Undibacterium sp. KW1: one gene and its partner. The protein of the gene in region 1 interacts with the protein of each later gene in a pairwise test. Links are inferred from orthologs where the notes say so. Each region holds a gene or a part of one and is shown in the gene's direction. Other genes may lie near its edges. The genes, in order: aceE and nth.

Region 1 (9,375 bases):
GCCGTGCAGATATCGACAAGTCTGGTAAGACGACCGTTGCTGAATACCTGCAAACCCTGACTTCCGATGGCGCCGGTTCTTTGCCAACCAGCTTCGGTAATGGTTTTGCTGCCGGTTCCACAGCCATCTCTCTGCGTGGCCTGGGTGCCACTTCCACACTGGTATTGCTGAATGGCCGCCGCATGGCGCAGTTTGGCCGTGCTGATGATGGTCAAAAAGCATTTACAGATATCTCCACTATCCCTATGGAAGTGGTTGAACGTATCGAGATCCTGAAAGATGGTGCTTCTTCCATCTACGGTGCAGATGCGATTGCCGGTGTTGTTAATATTATCCTGAAAAAGAACTATGAAGGCATCACTGTCAGCGCGACTGCTGGTACTTCCGGTTCCCGCGATGCCAATCAGATCAAAGGCTCCATCACTGCCGGTTTTGGTAATCTGGACAAAGACAAATACAACATCATCCTCAATGCCGAGGCTTACAAATCCAATGAGTTGATGAACAGCCAGCGTAATGACCGCGACTGGATAGGTACAGGCGACTGGCGTCGCTGGGGTTACCCTATGGTGACTGTGGGCTCTTTCACTTCCGGTTATATCGCCGGCAATAACAGCGCGCAACCAAATCCTGCCGGTTCCTTGCGCGATCCTAAGACACTGAACTACGTATCCCTGCCAGGTTGCTCGACTTTGTCGGCAACAAAAAATCAGGACCCGAATGGTGGCTGTCTGTGGTACGCAGATCAGTTCCGTACCATGCTGCCACAAATCGACGGTGTGAACCTGTTTGCCCGTGGTACCTGGCAGTTGAATGATGATTTGCAGGCTTATGCTGAATTTGGTTATTCTCAGCGCAAGGCTGCGTTCACAGTAACGCCTCCTTCTACATCTGCCAACGTGTTCTTCCCTTCAAATCCTACCAATTTGAACGGTAACATCAACTACGGCAACACCATCCTGATGTCAGCTTCACATCCGCAAAATCCGTATGGTGCTGATGTCCGTCTGCGTTATTCCATGTTTGACGTCGGTGCGAACCGTCGTATTGCTGACAACTCCTTCTACCGCGCCGTTGCAGGTTTGAAAGGTACGATGGCTGGTTGGGATTTCGATACAGCTATTTTGCATTCTGAGTCCAAGCTGCATCTGGACTACACCAACACCATCAATATGGCGGTATTGAAGTCTGCTCTGGGCGATCCCAAGAGCCCATACTTCCCATATTACATAGGTACTCAGGCCAGTAAAAACAATCCGGCTTTGTATGCAGCCATGGTCAAGACAGCGACTATCGATGCACCTACCAAGATGGACATCATCGACTTCAAGGCTTCCCGTGAATTGTTCGCTTTGCCGGGCGGTATGATGGGTCTGGCGGTCGGTGCTGAATACCGCCGTGAATCCTATGACATGCCTTCCCTGGACGGCAGTAAAGACGGTTCCATCAATGCCAGCTATGTAGCGGCAAAGGGCGACGAGACAGTATCTGCGATCTATGCAGAGTTGCTGGCTCCGGTCATCAAGTCTCTGGAATTGTCCGGCGCTCTGCGTTACGACAAATATTCTCACTTCTCTTCTGTGACGCCAAAAGTTGGTGCCAAGTGGACACCAGTGAAGACATTTGCCCTGCGCGGTACTTATTCTGAAGGTTTCCGTGCACCAAGTGCTCCTGAATCCGGTACAGAAAGCTTCAGTGCAGGTACGGCTTCCGTTCGCGATCCGGTACGCTGCCCTAACGGCACACCATTGCCAGGCGCACAGGCTTCTGATTGCGCTGCGACTTTCACAGGCTTCAAAGTTGGCAACCCTAACCTGCAACCAGAAAAATCCAAAGGTTATACCTTGGGTATGGTCTGGGATCCATTGCCAGATACCAGCTTCGCGATTGACGCTTGGAAGATTCGCCGCAACAACGAAATCAATTCCATGTCCTTCCAGCAGGCAGCGGCCTTGCCAGGCGTATTGCGTCAGGATAACAACCTGACCATCAATGGCGTGGTGACACCAGGCACAGGTACCATCATCGGTGGCGCAGCTCCTTATGCCAACTCCAGCTACACTGAAGTCAAGGGTGTGGATCTGAACGCAAGACAGCGTTTCAACCTCGGCGAATACGGCAAACTGACTGCTGACGTCAACTGGACACACGTTAATTCCTGGTTGCGTGTCGATGGTACAGTGCAGCATCAATATGCCGGTACGCATGGTAACTGCGATACATCCAACTGCGCAGGTACACCAAAAGACAAAGTCAACTTTGTACTGGGTTGGGACAGAGGTCCATTGAACATCACTGGCGTGGTCAGCTATCGTGGTTCCATGAAAAATATCCCTGAAGAAGGCCAGCCTTGCGCCAACAAGTTTGCTGACGGCACTGAAGCGCCAGCAGGTTGCACACTGGCTTCCTTCACGACTCTGGATGTGTCTTTCCGCTACAAGGCAATGAAAAACCTGGAAGTCTTCGGTTCCATCGCCAACCTGTTTGACAAGGTTGCTCCACTGGATCCTCTGACTTACGGCGCAATGGGTTTCAACCCTATGGACGGCAGCGGCGCAATTGGCCGTTACTTCAAAGTTGGCCTGAAATATCAATTCAAATAATAAGTAGTTACGCTGATTAAGGCGATTCTAAGGGCGATGATTTATTCATCGCCCTTTTTTGTTGCCTTTAGAAAAGTTGTTGGCAAATTGCAATAACTTATCAGTGGATTGATGAAATGGCAAGTGCTGCAAGCAATAAGCATGCTCATCATGTATTTCAAGGATTTTGCACTGCACACCAAGCATCATGAGCCAAGTTTTAATAGATAGCTTATGAATAAAATAAAAGAATTTTTCAGTTTATTTGCTGCGTTGCGGTGTAAATTTCACATTATGAAATCATATATCGCTATTTGAAAAATTAAAAAGTCCTGTTAAAATACTTGCGAGAACAAAAAACTAGCCGTAATTTGTCGATTCGCCCCGCGCGTTTCACCCTAACGCGCACCAACAGGAGACCCCTTCTATGTCACCCCAGATAGACCAGGTGCTGGCCCAGGCCGTAAATGATCCCGATGTAGTTGAAACAAATGAGTGGCTGGATGCGCTTGAAGCAGTCATAGAGGCCGAAGGCCCTGAACGTGCGCATTATCTGATGGAGCGCATGGTTGACCTGGCGCGCCGCCGTGGTGCCCATATCCCGTTTTCCAGCAATACTGCTTACGTGAACACCATTCCGGCTGACCAGGGCGAGCATTGCCCGGGCAACCTGGAAATTGAAGAGCGTCTGCGCTCTTATATGCGCTGGAATGCGATGGCCATGGTGGTCAAGGCTAACCGCGTTGATGGCGACCTTGGTGGTCACCTGTCGAGCTTTGCCTCGCTGGCAAATATGCTGGGCATAGGCTTCAACCATTTCTGGCATGCGCCGACGGAAGATCACGGTGGCGACCTGTTGTATATCCAGGGCCATTCTTCTCCTGGTATCTATGCACGCGCCTTCCTCGAAGGCCGTCTGACTGAAGATCAATTGTTGCATTTCCGCCGTGAAGTCGATGGCAAGGGTCTGTCTTCTTACCCGCATCCAAAACTGATGCCAGACTTCTGGCAATTCCCTACGGTATCCATGGGGCTGGGCCCGTTGATGGCGATTTATCAGGCACGCTTCCTGAAGTATTTGCACGCTCGCGGTATTGCAGACACGGAGAAACGTAAAGTATGGGCATTCTGCGGTGATGGTGAGATGGATGAGCCAGAATCCATGGGCGCAATCGGCATGGCTGGTCGCGAACAGCTGGACAATCTGGTGATCGTCGTCAACTGTAACCTGCAACGTCTGGACGGCCCGGTACGTGGCAATGGCAAAATCATCCAGGAGCTGGAATCTGATTTCCGTGGTGCAGGCTGGAACGTCGTCAAAGTGATCTGGGGCAGCGGCTGGGATGAATTGCTTGCGAAAGACAAAGACGGCATCCTGCAAAAAGTGATGATGGAAACCGTTGATGGCGAATACCAGAACTACAAAGCCAAGGATGGTGCCTATGTACGCGCCAACTTCTTTGGCAAACATCCAAAATTGCTGGAAATGGTCAGCAAAATGTCGGATGACGACATCTGGCGTCTGACCCGTGGTGGCCATGACCCACACAAGATTTATGCAGCATTTAAAGTCGCCCAGGAAAACAAGGGCCAGCCTACCGTTATCCTGGCCAAGAGTATCAAGGGCTTCGGCTTTGGTAAATCCGGCGAAGCACGCAACACTGCGCACAACACCAAGAAGCTCGATGACGAAGCCATCAAGGCCATGCGTGACCGCTTCCAGTTGCCGATTGCTGATGCTGAATTGCCCGCAATCCCATTCTTCAAGCCGGCTGACGACACGCCAGAAATGCAATACCTGCATGCGCGTCGTAGAGAACTCGGTGGCTACCTGCCGCAACGTCGTCAAAAAGCCGACGAGGCTCTGGTGGTGCCAGACTTGACCGCCTTCCAGGCCATGCTGGAACCAACGGCAGAAGGTCGTGAAATTTCCACGACAGCCGCTTATGTCCGTATCCTGACCGCCTTGCTGCGCGACGCCAGCCTGGGGCCACGCGTCGTGCCTATCATGGTCGATGAATCCCGTACCTTTGGTATGGAAGGTCTGTTCCGCCAGATCGGTATTTTCAGCCAGGTAGGTCAATTGTATGAGCCTGTCGATAAAGACCAGGTCATGTACTACCGTGAAGACAAGGCTGGTCAGATTTTGCAAGAAGGTATCAATGAAGCCGGTGGTATGAGTTCATGGATCGCTGCGGCGACTTCCTACTCTACCAATAACCGCGTCATGATCCCGTTCTATACCTATTACTCGATGTTCGGCCTGCAGCGTATTGGTGATCTGGCCTGGGCTGCTGGCGACATGCGCGCACGCGGCTTCCTGCTGGGCGGTACAGCCGGTCGCACGACGTTGAATGGTGAAGGTTTGCAGCATGAAGATGGTCACAGCCATGTATTGGCGTCGACCATCCCTAACTGTATTCCTTACGACCCAACCTTCGCCCATGAAGTGGCAGTCATCATGCATGATGGCCTGCGTCGCATGGTGACTGATCAGGAAGATGTCTTCTACTACATCACCCTGATGAATGAAAACTATAGCCATCCAGGTTTGAAAGCAGGTCAGGAAGAGGGCATCATCAAGGGCCTGTACCAGTTGCAAAAATCTGAGCAGACCACCAAGCATCGCGTGCAACTGATGGGCTCAGGCACCATCTTGCGTGAGGTGATTGCCGGTGCTGAGTTGTTGCAAAACGACTGGGGTATTGCTGCCGATGTCTGGTCTGCGCCATCCTTCACTTTGCTGGCCCGTGACGGCCAGGATGCTGAACGCTGGAACATGCTGCACCCGACAGCAGAACCACGCGTGCCTTACATCGCACAGTGCCTGAAAGACACGGCTGGCCCTATCGTCGTGGCAACAGACTATATGCGCACCTTTGCTGAGCAGGTACGTGCCTTCATACCGAAAAATCGCAGCTACAAGGTGTTGGGTACAGACGGTTTTGGCCGTTCTGATTCCCGCGCCAAGCTGCGTGAATTCTTCGAGGTCAACCGTTACTTCGTGGTCATCGCTGCCTTGAAGACACTGGCTGATGAAGGTGCCTTGTCTGCATCCGTAGTGGCGCAGGCGATTGCCAAATACGGTATCAATGCAGATAAACCAAATCCGGTTACTGTGTAATTTTACGTCTGACACCCACTAACATTTCCTGCCACTTTCATTTTTAGAGAGGGGCAGGATGAGCGTGAAGACAGAGCATAAACCTGGCTTCACCCCAACCGCCCTGTGACAGCGCAGGGCGACAATGGAGAAAACTATGAGTAGCGTAGAAGTCAAAGTACCGGATATTGGTGATTTCAAGGAAGTTGAAGTCATTGAGCTGATGGTCAAAGTCGGCGACATCATCAAGGTCGATCAGTCACTGATCACCGTAGAATCAGATAAAGCCAGCATGGAAATTCCATCCAGCCATGCCGGTGTAGTCACAGAAATTAAAGTCAAGGTCGGCGACAAGGTTGCTGAAGGTTCTTTGCTGGTCGTGGTTGATGCTGCAGCAAGTGCAGCAGTAGCATCGGCGGCGGCACCTGCGCCTGCGGCTGCTCCGGCAGCAGTTCCTGCGCCAGTAGCGGCTCCAGCGCCAGCAACAGCAGCTCCCGCACCTGCTCCAGTCGCAGCAGCACCGGCTGCGCCTGCACCTGTAGCAACAGCCAGCGCAGGCAAAGCGCACGCCTCACCATCCATACGCAAGTTTGCGCGTGAACTCGGTGTGGACTTGAGTCGCGTTGCCGGTTCCGGCCAAAAAGGCCGTATCACGCAAGAAGACGTACAAAACTTCGTCAAGGGCATCATGGCGGGCAGCACTGCCGTTGCTGCGGTTTCTGCTCCGGCAAAAAATGGCAGTGGTGTCGGTCTCGATGTATTGCCATGGCCATCGCTGGACTTCAGCAAGTTTGGCGCGACCACGACATCGCCTTTGTCACGCATCAAAAAACTCAGTGGCCCGAACCTGCACCGCAACTGGGTCATGATCCCGCATGTTACGCAATTTGATGAAGCCGATATCAGCGACCTCGAAGAATTCCGCAAATCATCGAACGAAGCCCTGGTTAAATCCGGCGTCAAACTGACGATGCTGGCTTTTGTCATCAAGGCCAGCGTTGCCGCGCTCAAAAAATTCCCGGCATTTAATTCTTCGCTCGATGCGACAGGTGAAAACCTGATCCTCAAGCAGTATTACAACGTCGGCTTTGCTGCTGATACACCGAATGGCCTGGTCGTACCTGTCGTTAAAAACGCAGACCAAAAGACATTGTCGCAAATCGCTGTCGAAATGGGCGAGTTGTCTGCCCAGGCACGCGATGGCAAGCTGAAACCTGCTGACATGCAGGGCGCAACCTTCACCATATCTTCACTCGGTGGTATTGGTGGTACTGCGTTCACGCCTATCATCAATGCGCCTGAAGTGGCGATCCTGGGCTTGTCCAAATCCAGTATCAAACCAGTCTGGGATGGCAAGCAATTCCAGCCACGCCTGATGTTGCCGCTGTCGCTGTCGTATGACCACCGCGTCATTGACGGCGCCATGGCTGCCAAGTTCACCGCTTATCTGGCTGATGTCCTGGCTGATTTGCGTAAAACCCTGCTGTGAACGGAGACCAGACTATGAGCACTATCGAAGTCAAAGTACCCGATATCGGTGATTTCAAGGAAGTTGAAGTCATAGAATTGCTGGTCAAGGTGGGTGACACCATCAAGGTTGATCAATCACTGGTGACTGTCGAATCCGACAAGGCCAGCATGGAAATCCCGTCCAGCCACGCCGGTGTCATCAAGGAATTGAAAGTCAAGCTCGGTGACAAGATTGCTGAAGGCAGTCTGTTGCTGGTAATTGAAGCTGAGGGGGCTGCGGCAAGTGCAGCGCCTGCAGTTGCGGCAGCTCCCGCCGTTGCGGCTGCTCCAGCAGCGGCTCCTACTGTTGCCGCTGCCGCTCCTGTGGCAGCAGCGCCTGCCGGACCAGTTGGTATCGTCGAAGTCAAAGTCCCTGATATTGGTGATTTCAAGGAAGTGGAAGTCATTGAAGTCATGGTCAAGGTTGGCGACAGCATCAAGGTCGACCAGTCCCTGATTACCGTCGAATCGGACAAGGCCAGTATGGAAATTCCATCCAGCCATGCCGGTACGGTAAAAGAAATCAAGGTCAAGGTTGGTGACAAGGTTGCTGAAGGCAGTTTGCTGTTGCTGGTCGAAGCTGCAGGCCAGGCAGCGTCTGCTCCTGCTGCTGCCACCCCAACAGCAACTGCACCCGCTGTAGCACCTGTCGTTCCTGCGCCAGTTGCTTCTGGTTACACAGGCAAGGTCGATGTCGAATGCGACATGATGGTATTGGGCGCTGGCCCTGGCGGTTATTCTGCTGCCTTCCGTTCTGCCGATCTGGGCATGAATACAGTGTTGGTTGAGCGTTATTCCACGCTGGGTGGTGTCTGTCTGAATGTGGGTTGTATTCCATCCAAGGCACTGCTGCACGTGGCCGCCGTGATTGATGAAACTGCATCCATGGCAGCGCATGGCGTGACATTTGCCAAGCCGGAAATCGATATCGACAAACTGCGCGGCTACAAGGAAAGCGTCATCAAGAAAATGACAACTGGCCTGAGTGGCATGGCAAAAGCCCGCAAGGTCAATGTGGTGCAGGGCGTAGGTCAGTTCCTGAGTCCTAATCATATCGAAGTCACCGCGGCGGATGGCAGCAAAAAAACCGTACAGTTCAAGCAGGCGATTATTGCCGCTGGTTCTTCTGTCGTGAACCTGCCTTTCGTACCGGCTGACCCGCGCATTGTTGACAGCACAGGTGCGCTGGAATTGCGTCAGATACCAAAACGCATGCTGGTCATCGGCGGCGGCATCATCGGCCTGGAAATGGCGACCGTCTATTCCACCTTGGGTTCACGCATTGATGTCGTTGAAATGCTGGATGGCCTGATGCAGGGCGCAGATCGTGACATGGTCAAGGTATGGCAAAAATTCAATGAAAAACGTTTTGACAACATCATGTTGAAAACCAAAACGGTTGCTGTTGAAGCACTGCCAGAGGGCATCAAGGTCACATTCGAAGCCGCTGAGGCGGGTGGAACTGCACCTGCACCACAAGTCTATGATCTGGTACTGGTGGCAGTAGGCCGCAGCCCCAACGGCAAGAAGATTGCTGCCGACAAGGCGGGCGTGGCCGTGACTGACCGTGGCTTCATCACTGTCGACAAGCAAATGCGCACCAACGTGCCTCATATCTTTGCGATTGGTGACCTGGTTGGCCAACCCATGCTGGCACACAAGGCCGTACATGAAGCCCACGTTGCGGCAGAAGCAGCTTCCGGTGAAAAAGCCTACTTCGATGCCAGCGTGATTCCATCCGTTGCCTACACTGACCCTGAAGTCGCATGGGTAGGTATGACAGAAGACGAAGCCAAGGCCAAAGGCGTCAAGCTCGAAAAAGGTCATTTCCCATGGGCCGCGTCTGGCCGTGCAGTGGCCAATGGCCGTGATGAAGGCTTCACCAAGTTGCTGTTCGATGCAGAAACCAAACGCATCGTTGGTGGCGGTATCGTCGGCACGCATGCGGGTGACATGATAGGCGAGATCGCCCTGGCTATCGAGATGGGTGCTGATGCAGTTGATATCGGCAAGACCATCCATCCACATCCTACCCTCGGTGAATCGATAGGCATGGCGGCTGAGGTGTATAAAGGTGTCTGTACAGACTTGCCACCGCAGCGCAAGAAATAAGTGAATTTGCTGTAAATTAAAGTTAGGTACAAGCCCTGATGCATAAAAAGCATCAGGGCTTTTTTGTAT
Region 2 (9,109 bases), 1.7 Mb from region 1 along the record:
ATATAAAATGAGCGATTACCAAGAGTACGGCTCAAACCCTCCTCGACATCAATGCCATCAATCAACAGACTGTTGCTGATATCCTGTATCGGCATTTGCACATTATCAAAATTGCTGCCAGTTACATGCTCCGGGCACCAGTGCGAAATAGCGTGATACAACTCTTTGGGATTGATAGGCTTGGCGAGGTGAGCATTCATGCCGGAGGCAAAGCAGAGCTCACGCTCTTCTACCATCGCATGCGCTGTCATGGCGACGATGGGCAGGTCGTCAAAGCGGGCATCTGCGCGGATCAGACGGGTTGCCTCGTGCCCATCCATTTCTGGCATCTGCACATCCATGAACACCACGCCGTAAAACCCTGGATCTGCCCTGCGCACCATATCAATCGCGATTTTTCCATTACCGGCAATATCAACGGCAACACCAGCAGCCTCCATCAGTTCACGGGCGATTTGCTGATTGATCTCATTGTCCTCGACCAGCAATACGCGCAAATCGGCATATTTGGGCACCAGCACACCATGGCTGACAGGAATAGCGTAATTGGTACTGGAAAACAGCTCAACCAGGCAATCGACCAGGGTAGAGGCATTGACTGGCTTGGTCAGGAAGCCGTCAGGCAAGGCAATATCTTCACGGTAGCTGACTTCTTCACGGCCATGTGCACTGACCAACACCATCAGAGGCGTGGGTTGCAATGAACCATCGCGCTTGAGGTAGGTGATGAGCTCCAGTCCATCCATTTCCGGCATGCGCAGGTCTGTGAATATCACACCGTAGGGATAACTCAGACTACTTTCCCTGACTGCTTGCAAAGCGGCGGCACCGCTGTTTACAACATCAATATCGACCGGTAATTCAGAGAGTATCTCCTGCAAAATCTCGGCAGCGGCAGGATTATCATCCACGATGAGCAAACGCATGCCATTGATGGCACCAGGTATCACTTGACGCTGCACTACAGGCTGGGCTATGCCAAACCAGCCAGTGAAATACACGCAAGTACCGCGCCCCTTTTCGCTGCTCAGGGCAATTTCACCGCCCATCAACTCTACCATGCCCTTGGAAATTGACAGGCCCAAGCCTGTGCCACCAAACTTGCGTGTCGTTGATTCATCGGCCTGGCTGAAGGGGCGGAATAATTTATCTGACTGCTCTTCCGACATGCCTATGCCGGTATCGCGCACTTCAAACTTGAGTTTGACCTTGCCACCTGCCATTTCCAGCGTCTGGCAAGTCACATAGATTTCACCCTTCTCGGTAAATTTAATGGCATTGTTAATGAGATTGATCAGAACCTGCCCCAATCTCAAGGGATCGCCATTGAGGTAACGCGGTATGTCTGGGGGCGCACGAAACAGGAATTCCAGCCCCTTTTCATCGGCCTTATCGGTCGTCACTGCAGAAATATTATTGAGCACATCATCAAGATTGAAATCGACTTGCTCGATATTGAGCTTGCCTGCTTCTATCTTGGAAAAATCCAGGATATCGTTGATGATGCCCAATAAGGAAATACCCGCCTTGTGAATTTTCTCTACATAATCTTTTTGCTTGGAATTGAGCTCAGTCCTTAGCGCCAGGTGAGCCATGCCTATGATGGCATTCATGGGCGTGCGGATTTCATGGCTCATATTCGCCAGGAACATGGATTTGGCTTCCGTCGTCTCTTCTGCATGACGGCGCGCCATTTCGGCTTCCTTCAATTCATTTTGCATTTGCAGGGTTTGCAGACGTATCTGTTCAGCCATGCTTTCCTTGAGCTGGGATTCGAGCAGCTTTCTCTGAGTGATATCCGAGACAAAAGACAGGGTGGCCGGGCGGCCTTCCCAATCTATCATGACAGCAGATAATTCCACCCAGATGATGGAACGGCTTTGATTATTTTCTATGCGAAAATGATAGTACTGCTCAACGTCTTCACCACGCAGGCGGCGCGTATGGTGGTCAATCACCATGGGCCTGTCGTCAGGATAAATGGCGGTGATAAAAGACATCTGCGCCAGCTCGTCAGCCTTGTACCCGGTCAGGCTCTGTACGCGCGGATTGGCAAAAACGATGCGCCCGTCCTGCACAACCAGTATGCCCTCAGTCACGTTATTGATAAGTTGCCGGTAATGCTGCTCGGACTTGCTCAAATCCTCTTCGAGCTGGCGACGGGCCGAGATATCCATCACCACCCAGACTGTGCCATGAGTCAGGTTGGTTTTATCCACCGCGCGGCCCGAAAAATGCACCCAGAACAGCGTGCCATCACTGCGCCGCATTTTCAATTCAGTCTCGTAAGCTTCGCCCTTGAGCACCGATGCATTAACCTGCGCACCTGATTCCAGATAGGCTTCACGCGAAGCGTAGAAAGGCTCGAGCGAAGCACCGAGAACATTGTCGCGGTCAACACCGAAAATCTGGCACAAAGGTGTGTTCACCCATTGTACCCGCCCCTGGTTATTCAGGAAAACCATGCCGACGATGGAGTTTTCCAGGATGGTTTCGCGCTCGGCCAGCATACGCTTGAGCTCATCTTCCAACTGGCGGCGTTCCACCATGGCACGTTCAGCCATGCGGCGTGCCAGCTCGGCTTCCTTGAGCTCATTCCTGATGTGGAGTGTCTGCACATGAACACGGGTTGCCAGTCCCTGCGCCTTGGCAAACAGGTCGAGATAACGTTTTTGCTCGTTGTAAGCCTCTTTCCAATCCCCCATTTCGGTAAATATTTCGGACAATTCCTTGATTGCCCGCAGAGGCATGTAGATATAGCCGTTACCGCCGACCTCATCTACCGCACGGCGCAAATCACGTATGGCTTCTGGGTAGCGTTTATGGCTGCGGTGCAGATGACCACTGACCCACCAGCTATAGGGTTTCAAGTGTTTGTCTTCAAAACTGTCCAACAGGTTCATCGCTGTTTCACTGAGCTTGTCGGCTTCTTCAACCTGGCCACGCATGGCCAGCGTATAAGCAGCTACTGACAGGCAAAATGCGCGGCTGGAATTGTCTGCATTCTCACCACTCTTGATGCCGCCTATGTACGAGGCGATGGCCTGGTAGGCCTCTTCGTATTTATCCAGCGATACTTTGCATAGTGCCAGCATGGTGGATACAAAAGGTGCCAGCCAGCGCTCGCTGGAATTAACAGCAATATCTCTTGCCTCCTGCAGCAAGACTTCGGCATCTTCGGCATTGCCGCTGACGTAAAAAATTTCACCGAGGTTGGCCGTCACTTGTGCGACACGGTTAGGTATCTGCAAGGCCCGCGCATCATTCAATGCCGTATAGAAATGGCGTATGGCTTCTTCGGTATAGCCCAGCTCCTGAGACAGGATGCCCAGGGTGTTATAGACCATCACAGAAATCCGGCTTACCTTCATACGCAAGGCTGGCACGATGCGTGAATGACATAAGGCATACGCATCCTGCACTTGCCCCCGGCGGCGCCATACTGCAACAGTGCCAAACAGGGCAAATGCCATGCCCTCATGCTCATCTACTGATTCAAACAGCATTGCTGCACGGTCAAATACGGGGGCTGCCTGCTCCATGTGATCATCAAAATAATCAGCAAAGGCGTCTATCAGGTCTGCCGCTATCATGGCGGCCGGATTGGATTTACCTGGCTCTTGCTGGCGCATGGCAGTTGCCATCTTGCGTCCATCCGCCGGATTGTCGCGCATCAGGTCCAGTGCATCGAGACAGAGCTCGCGCCAGTGGATTTCTGCTAGAGAACTATCTTTACTCATTCTACTCAGCTCTTCAGAAAGAAATGATGCAATGAAAAATCAAATTGAATCTTGGCATTCCGCCCTTGGCTTGCCACACGGCCCAAGAAACATATACATGTATTTTTGCCAGCAGCTTTAACACTGCAATATTAATGCGAGTGACCTGTCTATGGATGAACATCGCCAGAAACTGTGTCATTTAACTGAATAAACAGGCAAATCAAACGATTTCAGGCTTCAGGAAAACAAAGGAAACAGCGAATTCTTGAAAAATAACTTAAATTTCAACATTTCCACAAGAAATCATTGCATATAAATCAATAATTTAACATTAATTCACACCAACAAGTTCTGCAAGTCTTTTGCTCAACCAAAAATTTTTAAAACTGGTTTATGATGCATTGCAACAGTCCGCAACAGTTTGATTAAGTGTTTTTTCTAAGCTTGTTTCGCCCTGTCTCATTTGGCCTTGACTATCCCGTTTTTGACCAGGTGAATGCGTGGTCCCCTATTTGAAAGATTCACTATGCTTTATCAATTTCATGAGCTCAATCGCGCCTTTTTGAATCCCCTGACTCAATGGGCAGAAGCATCTTCAAAACTGTTCACCAATCCAGTTTCGCCCCTGGCGCACACGCCATATTCGCAACGCATCGCTGCAGGCTATGAACTGCTGTTCCGCCTGGGCAAAGATTACGAAAAACCGGAATTCGGCATTACTGCGACCACCATAGACAAGCAGGAAGTAGAAATTGCGCAAAGCACGGCGGTCATCAAGCCCTTCTGCAAATTGCTGCACTTCAAAAAAGTCTTGAGTGACAAAGAGTTGGCAAAACTGAACCAGCCCAAAGTACTGCTGGTCGCCCCCCTGTCTGGTCACCATGCAACCTTGCTGCGCGATACCGTACGCGGCTTGTTGCCCAAGCATGATGTGTATATCACCGACTGGACAGATGCCCGGATGGTACCCTTGTCTGCTGGCCCCTTCCATCTGCACGATTACATTTATTACGTCCAGGATTTCATCCATTTCCTGGGGACAGGCACACACGTGATTTCCGTGTGTCAGCCAACTGTGCCAGTACTGGCAGCGATTTCCCTGATGGCGACGGCCAAAGATCCTTTGCTGCCTAAAACCATGACACTCATGGGTGGTCCTATAGATCCACGCAAATCGCCAACACAAGTCAACAACCTGGCGACGGAAAAGAAATTCTCCTGGTTTGAAAACACGGTGATCTACAGCGTACCTGCGAATTATCCAGGCTATGGCCGCAAGGTCTATCCAGGCTTCTTGCAGCACACCGGCTTTGTCGCCATGAACCCTGACCGCCATGCGCAAAGCCACTGGGACTTTTACCAGCACCTGATACAGGGTGATGATGAGTCCGCAGAACAGCATCGCAAGTTCTATGATGAATACAATGCGGTACTGGACATGCCGGCTGAGTACTACCTCGAAACCATCAAGTCCGTGTTCCAGGAATTCCGCCTGCCAACCGGCACCTGGGAAGTTGAAGGCAAACTGGTCAGACCGCAAGATATCAAAAATGTAGCCCTGTTCACGGTAGAAGGTGAACTCGATGATATCTCTGGCCCTGGCCAGACTCAGGCAGCACATGACCTGTGCAGCGGCATCCCTGCCAATATGAAGCAGGATTATGTGGCACCGGGTGCAGGCCATTACGGCATATTCTCGGGCCGTCGCTGGCGCGACATCATTTGCCCGAAAATCGGCGAGTTCATCAAGCAACACTCCTGATCCATACAGATCAAATCAGTGCAAACAAAAGCCACGACGTTCATGACCTCGTGGCTTTTTTGTTTGTGGGTGCTGATGTTTAGGGGGATAATCACAGATCCCTATTGTATTTTGTGATCACCGTGTCAGATTCTCTTGCAGATCAGCTTGAAAACGCCTTGCCGCAAACCCAGTGCACCAAGTGCGGCTACCCCGCTTGCCGCCCTTATGCAGAAGCCATGGCCAATGGCGCAGCCAGCTACAATCAATGTCCGCCAGGTGGCCAGGAAGGTGTAGTGCGGCTTGCCAGGATACTCGGCAAACCGGTTATTCCACTGGATATCAGTCACGGACTTGAACGCGAAAGACCGGTTGCCAAGATAGAAGAAGCCTATTGCATAGGCTGTACACTGTGCATACAAGCCTGCCCGGTCGATGCCATTATCGGCGCACCCAAGCAAATGCACAGCATCATAAGCGAACTGTGCACCGGCTGTGACCTCTGCGTTACCCCCTGCCCTGTCGATTGCATTAGCATGTTGCCCGTTACAACAGGACACACTGGCTGGGACGCCTGGAGTCAGAGTCAGGCAGACAAATCACGCCAACTCTATACTTTGCGCAATCAGCGTCTGATACGCGAAAAACAGGAGAACGATGAGCGCCTTGCAGCTAAGGCGGCGGCCAAACTCGTCGCACTGGAAGCAGAGCCAGCACTCAGCGCAGAAGAAATTGCCAGCAAAGAGCGCAAGAAAGCCATCATTGCGGCCGCCATAGAAAGAGCGCGTATCAAGAAACTGCAAACACAGTCAGAAGACCCAGCAAAAGGTGACAAGCAATGAATGCAGCAAAACGTCAGGCCATTTTTGAACGCTTGCGACAACAAAATCCACATCCGACTACCGAGCTCGAATACACCACGCCTTTCGAATTACTGATAGCAGTGCTGCTATCGGCACAGGCCACGGATGTGTCAGTCAATAAAGCTACCCGCCTGCTTTATCCAGTAGCAAACACGCCCAAGAAAATCCATGCCCTGGGCATTGATGGTCTGATCCCCCACATACAAACCATAGGTCTGTTCCGCACCAAGGCAAAAAATGTGATCGAAACTTGCCGCATCTTGATGGCTGAGCATGGCGGTGAAGTACCACGTCAGCGCGAAGCACTGGAAGCATTACCCGGCGTAGGCAGGAAAACTGCCAATGTAGTCATGAATACTGCTTTTGGCGAACCGACCATCGCAGTGGATACGCATATCTTCAGGGTATCGAACCGCACAGGCATTGCACCTGGCAAGAATGTTGATATCGTAGAACACAAACTCATGAAATTCGTGCCAGCAGAGTTCAAGCAAGATGCGCATCACTGGCTGATATTGCATGGCCGTTACACCTGCATAGCCAGAAAACCCAAGTGCTGGAACTGCATGATTGCAGACTTGTGTGAATTCAAGCAAAAAACGCCCTTGCCTGATTCAGTTTAAAAAGCATTCACGCAAGAACAAAAGCCTGCATTTTTGCAGGCTTTTGTTTTTTAACAGAGCATCAAGAGATTCAGACTATCTTGCACGCTTCATCAAAACTCAGACGCGGAGAACGTGGGAACAATTGCTGTGCATCGCCATAACCAAGATTGCAGATGAAATTGACTTTAACCGTCGTGCCGGCAAAAAAGGCGGCATTGAGCTTGTCTGCATCAAAACCCGACATAGGACCGCAATCCAGACCCACAGCGCGTGCGGCGAGCATGAAGTAAGCCCCCTGCAGCGATGAGTTACGGAAAGCCGTTGCATCGATGTTAGCCTGGTTACCAACGAACCATGAACGGGCATCTGCATGCGGGAATAATTGCGGCAGTTTTTCAAAAAACTCCATGTCCATGCCTATGATGGCCGTCACTGGTGCCGCTTTGGTTTTTTCAAAATTGCCCTGGGAAACACAGCCCAGTAATTTTTGTTTTTCAGCATCCGACCTGACAAATACGATACGGGCTGGCGAACAATTGGCAGAAGTGGAACCCCACTTCATCAGATCATATATTTTTTGCAATTGTGCATCGGTCACCGGCTTGTCCAGCCAGGCATTATGAGTACGTGCATTGGTAAACAGAGTGTCGAGAGCTTCTTTGGATAACATGGGCGTCCTTTCAAATAATCGGAGGATAATAACCCAAGTCGCCAAAAGCTTCAGCGCAGTAAAATAAAATACCTTTTACAATAGGCGCACTTTTTCATTTGGACCAGTTCATGTTCACCCCTAGCCAGCACGATGTACGCCGTTTTTTTTGTGAAACCTTCAGGAAAACCCGTGAGAACCTGGTGTTAACGCCAATAGAAATCATTGCCTCTGACTGGATCAGACAGCATCCTGAATACGACAATGAACTTGCAGATATAGAACAAGCCCTTGAAGCCAATTACAGCGTGGATCAAGGCCAGACCAATCCATTTCTGCACTTGTCCATGCATTTGTCGATAGCAGAGCAAATCTCGGTTGATCAACCGCCTGGCATCAAACAGGCGTTTCAGATCCTGGCCAGAAAGCATCAGTCTGAACACGAAGCCCACCATGAAATCATGGAGTGCCTGGGCGAAATGATATGGAATTCACAAAGGACAGGTTTGCCACCGGATGGCCAGGCGTACATAGAATCACTGAAGATGCGTTGCAGTTAAGCTGTTTACCTACTGTGCGCAAATTCATTTACGGCTAATCGAGCGAACACCCTAAGCCGCCCACCGCGCCGCTCATATGCATTTTAGATTCTGTCTGCACAAAGTAAAAAAGCGAGGCTGAGCCTCGCTTTTTTACGTAACCAACGATTATTTCAGTTGATCGTTCAAGAGTTGCAGGATCTTGTCTGCTACTGGTGAAGATTCAACCTTGCCATCGCTGCCATGTACGGATACCTGGCTGGTTTCGCCTGTGGTCGTGTTCTTGACCAGGATGCGGTATTTCTGCGCATTCTTGGCAGCATCGCTGGATGAACCAAACGAGAACAGACGGGAGAAGAAGCCTTCGCTGGCGCCTTTGGTCTTGGCATCGATGTCCTGATCAACATAACGGACAAAGTACAGGCCCTGGGAGCGGTCACGGTCTTCCACTGTGAAACCTATGCGGTCCAACGCCAGACCTACCCTGCGCCATGAGCGGTCAAATGCCTCATCCACTTCAACAAAAGTCTTGCCATCGACCTTCAGCAATTGCGAATGCGGCTTGCCTGTTGCAGCAGGTGATGCCACAGCAGTTTTGGCTTTTTCACCATCAGAACCCAGACGTACCATCAGGCGTGACAGGAACTCGGCTTCGAGGCCGGGATCAGCAGCACGAGGTGTCCATACCGTACCATCTTTTTGCGCACCAACTAGGACTTCTTGTGCGCCACGATGGCTGATATAAATCTCTACTTCACCATTGGCACTACGCTCAATGCGGGTACGGAATTTATCACGCTCACCCGTGGAGTACAGGGAATCAAGCACCTTGCCCAGGGTATTACGGATAATGTCCTGAGGGATTTTGGCACGGTTCTCTGCCCAATCGGTTTCCATGACGCCTGCTTCCTGGTTTTCCACATTGATCAAGAAACCCAGCTCTTGCCAGAAGTCCTTTAATTGTGGCCACAGGGCTTCGGGAGTGTCTTT

Evidence for each region.
Region 2: the proteins of aceE (region 1) and nth interact in binary tests that used the Escherichia coli proteins (3 or more experiments, as listed by UniProt). The link is inferred for Undibacterium sp. KW1 from one-to-one orthologs.

The regions. Positions count from the first base shown.
Region 1 is NZ_AP018439.1:1,470,383-1,479,757, forward strand. What follows is about bases 2,660-5,906. They hold aceE (pyruvate dehydrogenase (acetyl-transferring), homodimeric type), read left to right. Parts: upstream 2,660-3,009; coding sequence 3,010-5,706; downstream 5,707-5,906. Other genes in these bases: aceF (dihydrolipoyllysine-residue acetyltransferase), read left to right, coding at 5,831-5,906. Outside these bases: UNDKW_RS06525 (TonB-dependent receptor), read left to right, coding at 1-2,603; more of aceF, read left to right, coding at 5,907-7,174; lpdA (dihydrolipoyl dehydrogenase), read left to right, coding at 7,189-9,306. UniProt on the Escherichia coli protein: Component of the pyruvate dehydrogenase (PDH) complex, that catalyzes the overall conversion of pyruvate to acetyl-CoA and CO(2).
Region 2 is NZ_AP018439.1:3,156,642-3,165,750, forward strand. The notes cover bases 5,145-8,125. They hold nth (endonuclease III), read left to right. Parts: upstream 5,145-6,301; coding sequence 6,302-6,949; downstream 6,950-8,125. Other genes in these bases: UNDKW_RS14185 (polyhydroxyalkanoate depolymerase), read left to right, coding at 5,145-5,484; rsxB (electron transport complex subunit RsxB), read left to right, coding at 5,598-6,305; UNDKW_RS14200 (malonic semialdehyde reductase), read right to left, coding at 7,020-7,601; UNDKW_RS14205 (DUF1841 family protein), read left to right, coding at 7,712-8,125. In the rest of the region: UNDKW_RS14180 (response regulator), read right to left, coding at 1-3,740; more of UNDKW_RS14185, read left to right, coding at 4,249-5,144; more of UNDKW_RS14205, read left to right, coding at 8,126-8,140; outer membrane protein assembly factor BamC, read right to left, coding at 8,288-9,109. UniProt on the Escherichia coli protein: DNA repair enzyme that has both DNA N-glycosylase activity and AP-lyase activity. The DNA N-glycosylase activity releases various damaged pyrimidines from DNA by cleaving the N-glycosidic bond, leaving an AP (apurinic/apyrimidinic) site.